One region of the Streptomyces sp. NPDC052301 genome, then DNA from elsewhere that is predicted to be linked to it. Evidence: predicted binding sites of a transcription regulator. Region 1 holds the regulator's gene; the other holds the start of a gene.
The links. Region 1 encodes HspR, which represses chaperone genes until heat shock. Its sites were predicted from a motif close to TTGAGNNNNNNNNNCTCAA; they were not measured.
Positions count from the first base shown of each region.

Region 2: lon (endopeptidase La) is a predicted target of HspR. The motif match lies at 2,447-2,465, and genes of this name have one in related genera.

Region 1 is NZ_JBIUBE010000018.1:36,398-42,320, reverse strand. Features, by position in the region: gene ACIHEJ_RS35650 (helix-turn-helix transcriptional regulator) at 1-527, shown strand, start outside; gene ACIHEJ_RS35645 (LuxR C-terminal-related transcriptional regulator) at 770-1,810, opposite strand; gene ACIHEJ_RS35640 (sugar ABC transporter substrate-binding protein) at 2,020-3,126, opposite strand; gene ACIHEJ_RS35635 (heat shock protein transcriptional repressor HspR) at 3,414-3,866, opposite strand; gene dnaJ (molecular chaperone DnaJ) at 3,872-5,044, opposite strand; gene grpE (nucleotide exchange factor GrpE) at 5,081-5,749, opposite strand; gene dnaK (molecular chaperone DnaK) at 5,746-5,923, opposite strand, start outside.
Region 2 is NZ_JBIUBE010000008.1:278,901-284,823, reverse strand. Features, by position in the region: gene lon (endopeptidase La) at 4-2,424, opposite strand; gene ACIHEJ_RS24155 (DUF4259 domain-containing protein) at 2,622-3,047, shown strand; gene ACIHEJ_RS24150 (rhomboid-like protein) at 3,034-3,870, opposite strand; gene ACIHEJ_RS24145 (spermidine synthase) at 4,112-4,789, shown strand; gene ACIHEJ_RS24140 (response regulator transcription factor) at 4,903-5,643, shown strand; gene ACIHEJ_RS24135 (sensor histidine kinase) at 5,640-5,923, shown strand, end outside.

The sequences.
Region 1 (5,923 bases):
GCCTGGAGCGGGACCGACCGCTCATCGAGCGCGGGGTCAGAATCCGCACGCTGTACCAGCACACCGCACGCTACAACCCGGAGAAGCTGGCCTACGTGGCCCAGCTCGCCAACGGCAAGGTGGAGTACCGCACCATCGACGAGCTGGTGGAGCGTCTCATCATCTGCGACGAGGCCGTCGCCTTCATCCCCATCCGCGACGACCAGCAGGTCGCTCTGGAGCTGCGCCACCCGGGACTGGTCCGCTACCTCATCAAGGTGTTCGAGTTCATGTGGGACCGGGCGGTCCCGCTGAGCGCCGGCGCCCGGTACGAGACCGCTCCCGACGGCATCACGGAGATCCAGCACTCCATCGCGAAGCTTCTCATCGAGGGCCATGTGGACGAGGCCATCGCCCGCCGCCTCGGCATGAACGTGCGCACCTGCCGGGCCCACATCGCCAAGCTCGCCCAGGCCCTCGGCAGCGGCAGCCGGGCCCAGCTCGGCTACCTCATCGCCCAGTCGGGGATGCTGGAGCGGGACCACTGAGGCGACGACGTCAGCGCCCGGCTCCCCGGCTCACCCGCACCACGGCGCCGAAGAGCCGTGCGCCGCGGGCCGGGAGCTGCACGAACGCGCCCTGCGGGACGGACATGCGCGTGCCGGGACGCCGAAACGCACCGACGCCGCCGTCGCCGAGCGGCTCGGCATGAGCATCCCCACCGCCCGGCTGCGCATCGCCGGGCTCGCCGCCCGCCTCGGCAGCGACAGCCGGGCGCAGCCCGGCTGTCTCATCGCACGCTCGGGGATCCTGGATCAGGAGCCGTGAGAGCCGTGGCCGACAGGCCGCGGGTGCGGCCGTCCAGGCCCACCTGGGCGATGCGCACGCCGAGCTGGGTGCGGCTGGCCGCGCCCAGGGTCTCGGAGAGGCGGGCGATGTGGGCCCGGCAGGTGCGCACGCTGATGCCCAGCCGCTCGGCGATCACCGCGTCCTGGTGGCCCTCGGCGAGCAGCGCGGCGATGGACTGTTCGCGGTGCGAGATGCCCTCGATGCCGGTGTCGGGGAGCGGGGCGGTCAGCGGGATCGCCAGCCGCCACAGGCGCTCGAAGACCGTGACGAAGTACTCGACCAGCGCCGGGTGGCGCAGCTCCAGGGCCATCGTGCGCTCCGTGTTGGCGGGGATGAAGGCCACCGTGCGGTCGAAGAGGATGAGGCGGTCGATGACCTCGTCCAGGGTGCGGGCCTCGACCGTGTCACCCATCAGTTCGAGGTAGTTGAGCAGACCCTGTCCGTGCCGGGCCACATGCGTGTACAGGTCGCGCATCCGCACGCCCCGGCCGCGCAGCGCCAGCGCCCGGTGCAGCCCCTCGGTGAGCTCCGCCTCACGCCGGATGCCGCCCGGCTGCACGGTGAGCACCTCGGTCGTGCACGCCTCGGTCGCCTCGTCCATCGCGGCCTGGATCCGGGAGAGCCCGTCCAGGACCCGGATGGCGCTGCCCTCGGCCGAGGCGGGCGCGTGCAGTTGCCGGCCCAGCCCCGCGTACCACTCGAAAGCGGACACCGCCGAGCCCACCCGCCGCTGACTCGCGCTGACCTCGTCGTAGACCCCGCGCAGCAGCCTGGTCATGACCTCCTGCGGGGAGGTCGGCACCAGCCAGTCCATGTCGTCGGGGTCGGGGTGCAGCAGGGCCAGCTCCAGCAGGCAGGGCACCGTCTCGGCATCCGTACGCGACACCCGTCCCCGTCGTACGGCCCGGGAATACACGCGATCCCCGGCCTCGCACAGTCGGTCGGCACCGTGTGGATGCTTCTCCGCCCCGCGCCCGGCCATCGCCCATTCCACCCCCGGTGTGCTGCCACTTCCGCAGCGCAACTATGCGCGGCGTCGTCCGGGTCCGCAACACGACTCCCCCCAACAGGGCTGCCGAAAAGGGGCGTTACGCACCCTTTTCGCCCAGGCTCCGCGCCGCGCATTGCAAGAAGATGATGGAGGCACCCGCCGAGGCCGTGTCCCACCTCTCGACGGCCCGGGCACCGGCGCTACTTCAGGCCGATCGCCGAGCAGGCCGCCTTGTACTTGGGGGCGCAGATGTCGTCGACGGTGTAGATGCCGTCCGCGATGACCGTGCCCTCGATGTTCTTCTTGGTCAGCGCGCTCACCTGGACCAGCTTGGACGGGATGTCCTTCTGGGTGGGGCTGTCGACCTTGTCCTGGGTGAGGGCGTCGAACGCGATGTCCTTGCCCTGGATCTTGGCGACGGCCATCTGCGCGGCGGCCTGGGCCTCGTCCGGGTAGGACTTGTAGACGCTCATGTACTGCTCGCCGGACACGATCCGCTGGACCGCGTCGAGTTCGGCGTCCTGACCGGTGATCGGGGGCAGGCTGGTGACGCCGGCCGCCTTCAGGGCCTTGATGACACCGCCGGCCATGCCGTCGTTGGCGGCGTAGACACCGGCGATGTTGCCCTTGCCGATCTCAGCGATCGCCTGGGCCATCTCAGCCTGGGCGTTCTCCGGCTTCCAGTCCTTGGTGTCGTACTGCTTCGCGATCGTCACCTTGCCGTTCAGCTCGGAGAGCGCGCCCTCCTTGAACTGCTTGGCGTTCGGGTCGGTGGGCGAGCCGTTCACCATGACGATCTTGTCCGAGGTGTCGGCGCCCGACCCGAGGGCCTCCAGCAGCGTACGGCCCTGCACCTCGCCGACCAGCTCGTTGTCGAAGGAGATGTACGCGTCGATGGGGCCCTCGGCGAGCCGGTCGTAGGCGATGACCGGGATGCCCGCGTCCTTGGCCTTCTTCACCTCGTCGGCGATGCCGTGCGAGTCGACCGCGTCCAGCAGGATGATGTCGGCCTTCTCGTCGATCATCTCCTGCATCTGCGAGGCCTGCTGGGAGGCGTCCGCGTTCGCGTTCTTGTAGTCGACCTTGCCCTGGTTCTTGGTGAGTTCGGCGACCTGGGACTTGATGATGGGGTAGTCGAACTTGTCGTAGCGGGTGTTGGCCTTCTCCGGCAGCAGCAGGCCCACGGTGACGTCGTTGCCCTTGCTCGGGCTCGCGCTCGCGCTGTCCCCCGTCGCGTTCAGCATGCCGCAGCCGGCGAGCGAGAGGGTCATCGTGGACGCGGCCACGGATATGGCGATACGACGCATTTCGGGGGCTCACTTCAGGTGCGTTTTGGACGTGGGCGCTGCTATACGACCCAGGTGTCTGAAAAGACAACGCGGACGCCACACCCGGCGTCAAGAAGAACTACTTAACGAGTCCGCAACACCACGCTCCGCTGCACCTGTGAAGGGCGAGCGAAATCACCTTCAAACGCTCTTTACGGACCGTCCATTCAAAGGGACTTCATGGACCGGCAAAGATCCGGACAAGCGTGCCGGGCCGGAAGGGCGCTCGTCCTTCCGGCCCCGGCCGGGTGCCACTCGGCTGAAACTCAGTCCTTCTGCTGCTGCCGCTTGGGCCGCCACACCACCAGCGCGCTGGTCTGCTGGACCTCCTGGTACGGGACCAGGTCACGCCGGTAGGAGGCGTGCACGGCGGCCTCGCGCTGCTGCATCGCGGCCGCCGCGCCGTCCAGGGCCGCCTGGAGCTCCGCGACGCGGGACTGCAGGGCGGCGACCTGGTTCTCCAGTTCGATGATGCGCTTGATGCCGGCCAGGTTGATGCCCTCGTCCTGCGACAACTGCTGTACCTGGCGGAGCAGTTCGATGTCGCGGGCCGAGTACCGGCGGCCCCGGCCGGCGGTGCGGTCCGGGGAGACCAGACCCAGGCGGTCGTACTGGCGCAGCGTCTGCGGGTGGAGGCCGGAGAGCTGGGCCGCCACCGAGATGACGTAGACCGGGGTCTCCTCGGTCAGTTCATACGGATTACGTCGACGGCCGTCCATCACTCTCAAGCTCCCTTCGCGGCCTCGAACAGCTCCGCCCGCGGGTCCTCGCCCGCGGTCGCCTCGCGATACGCCTCCAGTGCGTCACGAGCCTTCCCCGACAGGTCCTGCGGAACACTCACCTCTACGGTGACCAGCAGGTCCCCTCGGGTGCCGTCCGTGCGGACCGCGCCCTTGCCCCGGGCACGCATGGTGCGGCCGTTGGGCGTGCCCGGAGGCAGCTTCAGGGTGACCGCCGGGCCGCCGAGGGTGGGCACCCGGACCTCGCCGCCGAGAGCCGCCTCGGGATACGTCACCGGGACGGTGACGGTGAGGTTGTCGCCCTTGCGCCCGAAGACCGGGTGCTCGCCGACGTGCACGACCACGTAGAGGTCGCCCGCCGGTCCGCCCCGCTCGCCGGGGGCGCCCTTGCCGCGCAGCCGGATCCGCTGCCCGTCGGTGACACCGGCCGGGATGCGGACCTGCATCGTGCGCGACGACTTGGCGCGTCCGCTGCCCTTGCACTCCAGGCAGGGGTGCTCGGCGATCAGGCCGCGTCCCTTGCAGTCGGGGCAGGGATCGGTGAGCGAGAAACCGCCGCCCGAGCCCCGCGCCACCTGCCCGGTGCCGACGCAGGTCGGGCACACGCGCGGTGTGCCGTTCTTGTCGCCGGTGCCGGAACAGGCCTTGCAGGGCGCCTGCGAGGACATCCTGAGGGGCACGGTGGCGCCCTCGATGGCCTCCGTGAAGCTCAGCGTGACCTCGGTGTCGATGTCCTGGCCGCGGCGCGGCTGGGTGCGGGTGGTACCCGCGCCGCCCCGGTTGAACAGGCCCCCGAAGACGTCACCGAGTCCGCCGCCGAAGCTTCCGCTCTGGGCGTTCCCTCCTCCTCCGAAGAGGTCGCCCAGGTCGAAGTTGAAGGAGCCGCCGCCGGCGCCCGGCCCGGGGCGGAAGCCGCCGTTGCCGAACAGGGCGCGTGCCTCGTCGTACTCCTTGCGCTTCTTGGGGTCGCCGAGAACGTCGTTCGCCTCGGAGATCTCCTTGAAGCGCTCCTCGGCCTTGGCGTTTCCCTTGTTGGCGTCCGGGTGGAACTCGCGGGCGAGCTTCCGGTACGCCTTCTTGATCTCGGCCTCGGTGGCGTCCTTGGGGACGCCGAGGACCTTGTAGTAGTCCTTCTCGATGAAGTCCTTGGTGCTCATCCCCGACGTCCCTCCTTCCCCTCAGTGGTGTTCACGTCAGCCCTCGTCCGGGCCACCGCTCTCCTTGTCGTCGGCCTGCTTCGCCTCGGAGGTCTTCTCCTCGGAGCCCTCGGCCTTGACGGTCTGCGCGCCGGGCTGCGGCTCGGCGACGGCCACCCGCGCGGGGCGGATGGTGCGCTCGCCGATGCGATACCCGGGCTGCAGGATCGCCACGCAGGTCGTCTCGGTGACGTCCGGCGCGTAACTGTGCATCAGGGCCTCGTGGATCGTCGGGTCGAAGGGCTCGCCCTCCTTGCCGAACTGCTGCAGGCCCATCTTCGCCGCGACGGTCTCCAGCGACTCGGCCACCGACTTGAAGCCGCCGACCAGTTCGCCGTGTTCCCGCGCGCGGCCGATGTCGTCGAGGACCGGCAGGAGCTCGGTCAGGAGGTTCGCGACGGCGATCTCCTTGACCGCGATCCGGTCCCGCTCGACCCGGCGGCGGTAGTTCTGGTACTCCGCCTGGAGGCGCTGGAGGTCCAGCGTGCGCTCGTGCAGCGCCGTGCGCACCTGGTCCAGCTGGGCGACCAGACCGGCACTTTCGTTCGCGTCCCCGGCCGGGGCCGCCCCCTCCTCGGAGGGAGCAGCCTTCGGCTCGGCGTCGTCAGAGGTGGCGCCGGAGGGGACGTCGGGCTTCTCTTCAAAGCCCGGAGTCTCCTCCGTCACGCGGCACCGTCCTTGCGCTCGTCGTCCACGATCTCGGCGTCGACGACGTCGTCGTCGGCCTTGGCCTCACCGGCGTCGGCACCGGCGGCGCCCTGCGCGGCCTGGGCGTCGGCGTACATGGCCTGGCCCAGCTTCTGCGAGACGGCCGCGACCTTCTCGGTGGCGGAGCGGATC
Region 2 (5,923 bases), on a different contig from region 1:
CCGTCACGCCGCGACCGGAACCTCCGGCGTCACGCCGTCGGCGGCGGGCGCGAGCGCCAGCTCCAGGACCTGGCGGACGTCGGTCACGGTGTGGACGTCGAGCTTGTCCAGCACCTCGGCCGGGACGTCGTCCAGGTCGGGCTCGTTGCGCTTGGGGATGATCACGGTGGTCACCCCGGCGCGATGGGCGGCGAGCAGCTTCTGCTTCACGCCGCCGATGGGCAGCACCCGGCCGGTCAGCGAGACCTCTCCGGTCATCGCCACGTCCGTGCGGACCAGCCGCCCGGAGAGCAGCGAGGCCAGCGCGGTGGTCATGGTGATGCCCGCGCTCGGACCGTCCTTGGGGACGGCGCCCGCCGGGAAGTGGATGTGCACGCCCCGGTCCTTCAGGTCGGCGACCGGCAGCTCCAGTTCGGCGCCGTGGCTGCGCAGGAAGCTCAGCGCGATCTGCGCCGACTCCTTCATCACGTCGCCCAGCTGACCGGTCAGGTTCAGGCCCGCCGCGCCGGTCTCCGGGTCGGCGAGGGACGCCTCCACGAAGAGGACGTCGCCGCCGGCCCCGGTCACCGCGAGGCCGGTCGCGACACCGGGTACGGCCGTACGGCGTTCGGCCGGGTCCTGGGCGGACTCGGGCACGTGGTGCGGCCGTCCGATCAGACCGCGCAGGTCGCCGTCGGTGACGGTGAACGGCAGCTCCCGCTCGCCCAGTTCGTGCTGGGCCGCGACCTTGCGCAGCAGCCGCGCGAGGGACCGCTCCAGCGTGCGCACGCCCGCCTCGCGCGTGTACTCGCCGGCGAGCCTGCGCAGCGCGCCCTCGTCGATCGTGACCTCGTCCTTGTCCAGGCCGGCCCGCTCCAGCTGGCGCGGGAGCAGGTGGTCCCGGGCGATGACGACCTTCTCGTCCTCGGTGTAGCCGTCCAGGCGGACGATCTCCATACGGTCGGCGAGCGCCTCCGGAATGGCTTCCAGGACATTGGCGGTGGCGAGGAAGACCACGTCCGAGAGGTCGAGTTCGACCTCCAGGTAGTGGTCCCGGAAGGTGTGGTTCTGGGCGGGGTCGAGGACCTCCAGCAGGGCCGCGGCCGGGTCGCCGCGGAAGTCGGAGCCCACCTTGTCGATCTCGTCGAGGAGCACGACCGGGTTCATGGACCCGGCCTCCTTGATCGCGCGCACGATCCGGCCGGGCAGCGCGCCGACGTACGTACGGCGGTGACCGCGGACCTCGGCCTCGTCGCGGACGCCGCCGAGGGCGACCCGGACGAACCTACGGCCCATGGCGTGCGCGACGGACTCGCCCAGGCTGGTCTTTCCGACACCGGGCGGGCCCACCAGGGCGAGCACGGCACCGCCGCGCCGCCCGCCGATGACGCCCAGGCCGCGGTCGGTGCGCCGCTTGCGCACGGCCAGGTACTCGGTGATGCGCTCCTTCACGTCCTCCAGGCCCGCGTGCTCGGCGTCGAGGACGGCCTTGGCGCCCTGGATGTCGTAGGCGTCCTCGGTCCGCTCGTTCCACGGCATCTCCAGGACCGTGTCCAGCCAGGTGCGGATCCAGGAGCCCTCGGGCGACTGGTCGGAGGCCCGCTCCAGCTTGTCGACCTCCTTGAGCGCGGCCTCGCGGACCTTCTCGGGCAGGTCGGCGGCCTCCACGCGGGTGCGGTAGTCGTCGGACTCCTCGCCGTCCTGCTCGCCGTTCAGCTCGCGCAATTCCTTGCGGACCGCTTCGAGCTGACGCCGCAGCAGGAACTCCCGCTGCTGCTTGTCGACGCCCTCCTGGACGTCCTTGGCGATGGTCTCGGCCACTTCCTGCTCGGCGAGGTGGTCGCGGAGCGCTTGTGTGGCGAGCTTCAGACGGGCCACCGGGTCGGCGGTCTCCAGCAGTTCGACCTTCTGCTCGACGGTGAGGAACGGCGAGTAGCCGGAGTTGTCGGCGAGCGCGGAGACGCCGTCGATGGCCTGGACGCGGTCCACGACCTGCCAGGCGCCCCGCTTCTTCAGCCAGGTGGTGGCGAGCGCCTTGTACTCCTTGACGAGGTCCGCGACGTGGCCCGGCAGCGGGTCGGGCACGCTCTCGTCGATCCGGGCGCCCTCGACCCAGAGCGCGGCGCCCGGTCCGGTGGTGCCGGCGCCGATGCGGACCCGGCTCCGGCCGCGGATCAGAGCCCCGGGGTCGCCGTCGGCCAGCCGGCCGACCTGCTCGACCGTGCCCAGGACGCCGGTCTTGGCGTACGTCCCGTCGACGCGTGGCACCAGCAGCACCTTGGGCTTGCCGGGCGCCGACCGGGCGGCGGCCTGGGCGGCCTCCACCGCGGCCCGCACCTCGGCGTCGCTCAGGTCCAGCGGGACCACCATGCCGGGCAGCACGACCTCGTCGTCGAGCGGCAGCACGGGCAGGACGAGCGTGAACGCCGTGGACTCAGCAGCCATGATCTCCCCTTAGGCAGTCAACTTGAGCTATGCCGACTCAATGCTTGGCGATCGACGAATGTTCCCAGCGCCGTGTTCGCTGTGAGCGATCATCGGTCGGCACTGACGTCCGTGCAGGTGAGGAGCGTTGTCAGTGGGGGCTGTCAGCATGGCCGGTGGATGGGCACGCGAGTGGACCGACCGCACGGGGAGGACGCATGGGCACCTGGGGGACGGGCCCCTTCGACAACGACACGGCGGCGGACTGGTGCAACGACCTGGACGACGCCGCGCCGGCCGGGCGGGCGGGCATCGTGCGCGGCACGCTCGCCCGAGTGGCCGCCGGTGAGGGGTATCTGGAGGCGCCGGAGGCCGACGAGGCCGTGGCGGCGGCCGCGTTGGTCGCCGCGCAGTGTCCGGGCGGCGAACCGCCGGAGCCGTCCTACGGGCCCGAGCAGCCGCTGCCCGATCTCACGGGCCTGCGCCCGCTGGCCCTGGAGGCACTGGACCGGGTCATGAGCGAGCCCTCCGAGCTGCTGGAGCTGTGGGCGGGGTCCGACGGCGCCTCCTGGCGCGCGGGCGTGGAGCGGATGCGGCGGACACTTCTCCCCCGGCCGCCGGGGGAACAGCTCAGCCTGCGCTGACCGCCGCACGCGCCCGGGGAGCCGCCGCACCCGTCCGCTGCCAGCGCCGGACCAGGGGCCAGCAGGCGACGCCGATCGTCAGGGCGATCAGATGGCCCCAGTTGGTCATCGGGTCCTGGAAGGCGGCCAGGTCGTCCAGGAGCATGCCGGTGACCAGCGTGAGCAGGGGCCAGCGCAGCCAGGGGGCGAGGAGTCCGGCCAGGGCGCCGGTGCTGGCGGCCACGCCGAAGCTGATGCCGTAGTCGAGGCGGTGCAGCGAGCTGACCGGGAGGTGGCCGAACAGGACGGCGAGGCCCACCGGGACCTCGGTGGCGAGCGTGGCCAGGACGTGCCCGGTCAGGAACACGCAAGCCGCCCGTGCCCCGCCTGTCCGCCGCTCCAGTCCGGTGAGCACCAGCACGAACGCGACGGCGTACGGCGAGACGATCCCGCCCGCGACCCACAGCGCGCTCGCCGGCAGCACCAGCGCCGGCGCGCGCAGCAGATGGGCCACGTCGGTGCTGGAGGCCTGGTGGAGGCTGTGCACCAGGCCGGGGTCGGCCAGGGACGCGAACAGGGAGGTGACGGCCAGGACGGCCGCGTAGGCGAAGGTGAAGGGGGTGCCGGCGGGTGTCGGCAGGAGGTGTCGGAGCCACGGGCGGGATGCGGCGGAAGGCGCCTGGACCGGTGCGGACCCGGGGGCCTCGATGCCGCGCTGGCGCGGCATGCCGTCCAGCAGGCCGGCGAGCTCCTGAGCCGGGACGGCGGGGGCGCCGTCGGGAAGGGGCGTGCCCGCGAGGGGCGGGGACGCGGCCGTCGCGGGGCCCGTCGCGGTCCGTTCCACGGTGAGGCGCTCCTTCCGTCGCGCCCCACCCTTCGTCCTCGAGGGCCCCGTGTCTATGACCGACGCCACGCGAGAGCGGTTTCACAGCAACCTCCTACGTCGCGACTGCGTCAGGGGTGGGCGCCGCCGGGCGCACGGGTGTCCCACGAACGAGTGCATCGCGCCCCGGCCATCGGCGCGTCGGCGACCCGTCAGCGGTAATTGCCGTGTAAGCCAAGCCCCGTTCGAGCAGGATGGGTGCATGACTGCCGCGTACGACTCTCCTGTGGTCCTGGACCGGCGCGACGGCCCGTACGGCGAAGTGGTGCTGCGCAGACACGGTTCACTGCTGCAGATCATCGCCAACGGCTGCTTCCTGATGGACACCTCCGACGGCCGTTCCGAGCGGCTTCTGGTCGACGCCGCGTACGACGCGCTGGACGGGCGGCCGGATCCGAAGGTGCTGATCGGCGGGCTGGGGGTGGGGTTCTCACTGGCGCACGCGGCGACCGACGCGCGCTGGGGCCGGATCACCGTCGTGGAGCGGGAACCCGCCGTCGTCGACTGGCACCGCCGCGGACCGCTGGCGGAGCTGACCGCGGACGCCCTCGCCGACGCCCGCACCGAGATCGTCCAGACCGACCTGGTGCGGTACGTCAATGAGACATCGGACACGTTCGACGCCCTGTGTCTCGACATCGACAACGGTCCCGGCTGGACCGTCACCGAGGACAACGACAGCCTCTACTCACCCACCGGACTCGCCTCCTGTGCAAGGGTGTTGAGACCGGGCGGAGTGCTGGCGGTGTGGTCTGCGACGCCGTCTCCGGAATTTGAAGGAAGCTTGCGGAATGCCGGGTTCCAGCAGGTGCGTACCGAAGAGGTGCCCGTTGCCCGGGGCGTTCCGGACGCCGTGCACCTCGCCGTCCGCCCTGGATAGCGACAGCGCGGTCAGTCCCCGTAGGGTGCTCCTCTGACGCGGATCATTCAAGCGTCAATCGCAGACATGGGATCACCCCACGGGTTCCGGAAAGCAACAAGCAGGGGCGGGCGATGGAGCAGACACACACCTCCCAGAGCGGCGCGGCGACGACCACCCAGGGCGCACAGCGCCGGGTGCTGGTCGTCGAGGACGACCCCACGATCGTCGACGCCATCGCGGCCCGGCTGCGCGCCGAGGGATTTCTCGTGCAAACCGCGTCGGACGGCCCGGCGGCCGTCGACACGGCCGAGGCCTGGCAGCCCGACCTGCTGATCCTCGACATCATGCTGCCGGGCTTCGACGGCCTGGAGGTCTGCCGGCGCGTGCAGGCCCAGCGGCCGGTGCCGGTGCTGATGCTGACCGCACGGGACGACGAGACGGACATGCTGGTCGGACTCGGGGTCGGCGCGGACGACTACATGACCAAGCCGTTCTCGATGCGGGAGCTGGCGGCACGCGTGCACGTGCTGCTGCGCCGGGTGGAACGGGCGGCCATCGCCGCGACCACGCCCCGCTCCGGCATCCTGCGGCTCGGCGAGCTGGAGATCGACCACGCACAGCGCCGGGTCCGGGTGAAGTCGGAGGACGTCCACCTGACGCCCACCGAGTTCGACCTGCTGGTGTGCCTGGCGAACACCCCGCGCGCGGTGCTCTCCCGGGAGCAGCTGCTGGCGGAGGTGTGGGACTGGGCGGACGCCTCCGGCACCCGCACGGTCGACAGCCACATCAAGGCGCTGCGCCGGAAGATCGGCGCCGAGCGGATCCGTACGGTGCACGGCGTCGGATACGCGCTGGAGACGCCGACACCATGAGCAGTGACGGGCGCCAGGCCGCACGGAGGAGCCCCGGGCTCCCCGGACACTCCGGAGCCTTCAAGGCCTCCGTGGGGGACCCCTGGGGCGGCGTACGCCCGTTCTCGATCAAGACCAAGCTGGGTGCGCTGGTCGTCATCGCGGTGCTGATCACCACCGGACTGTCGATCGTCGCGGTGCACACCAAGACGGAGCTGCGCTTCATCACGGTCTTCTCGATGATCGCCACCCTGCTCATCACGCAGTTCGTGGCGCACTCGCTCACCATGCCGCTGGACGA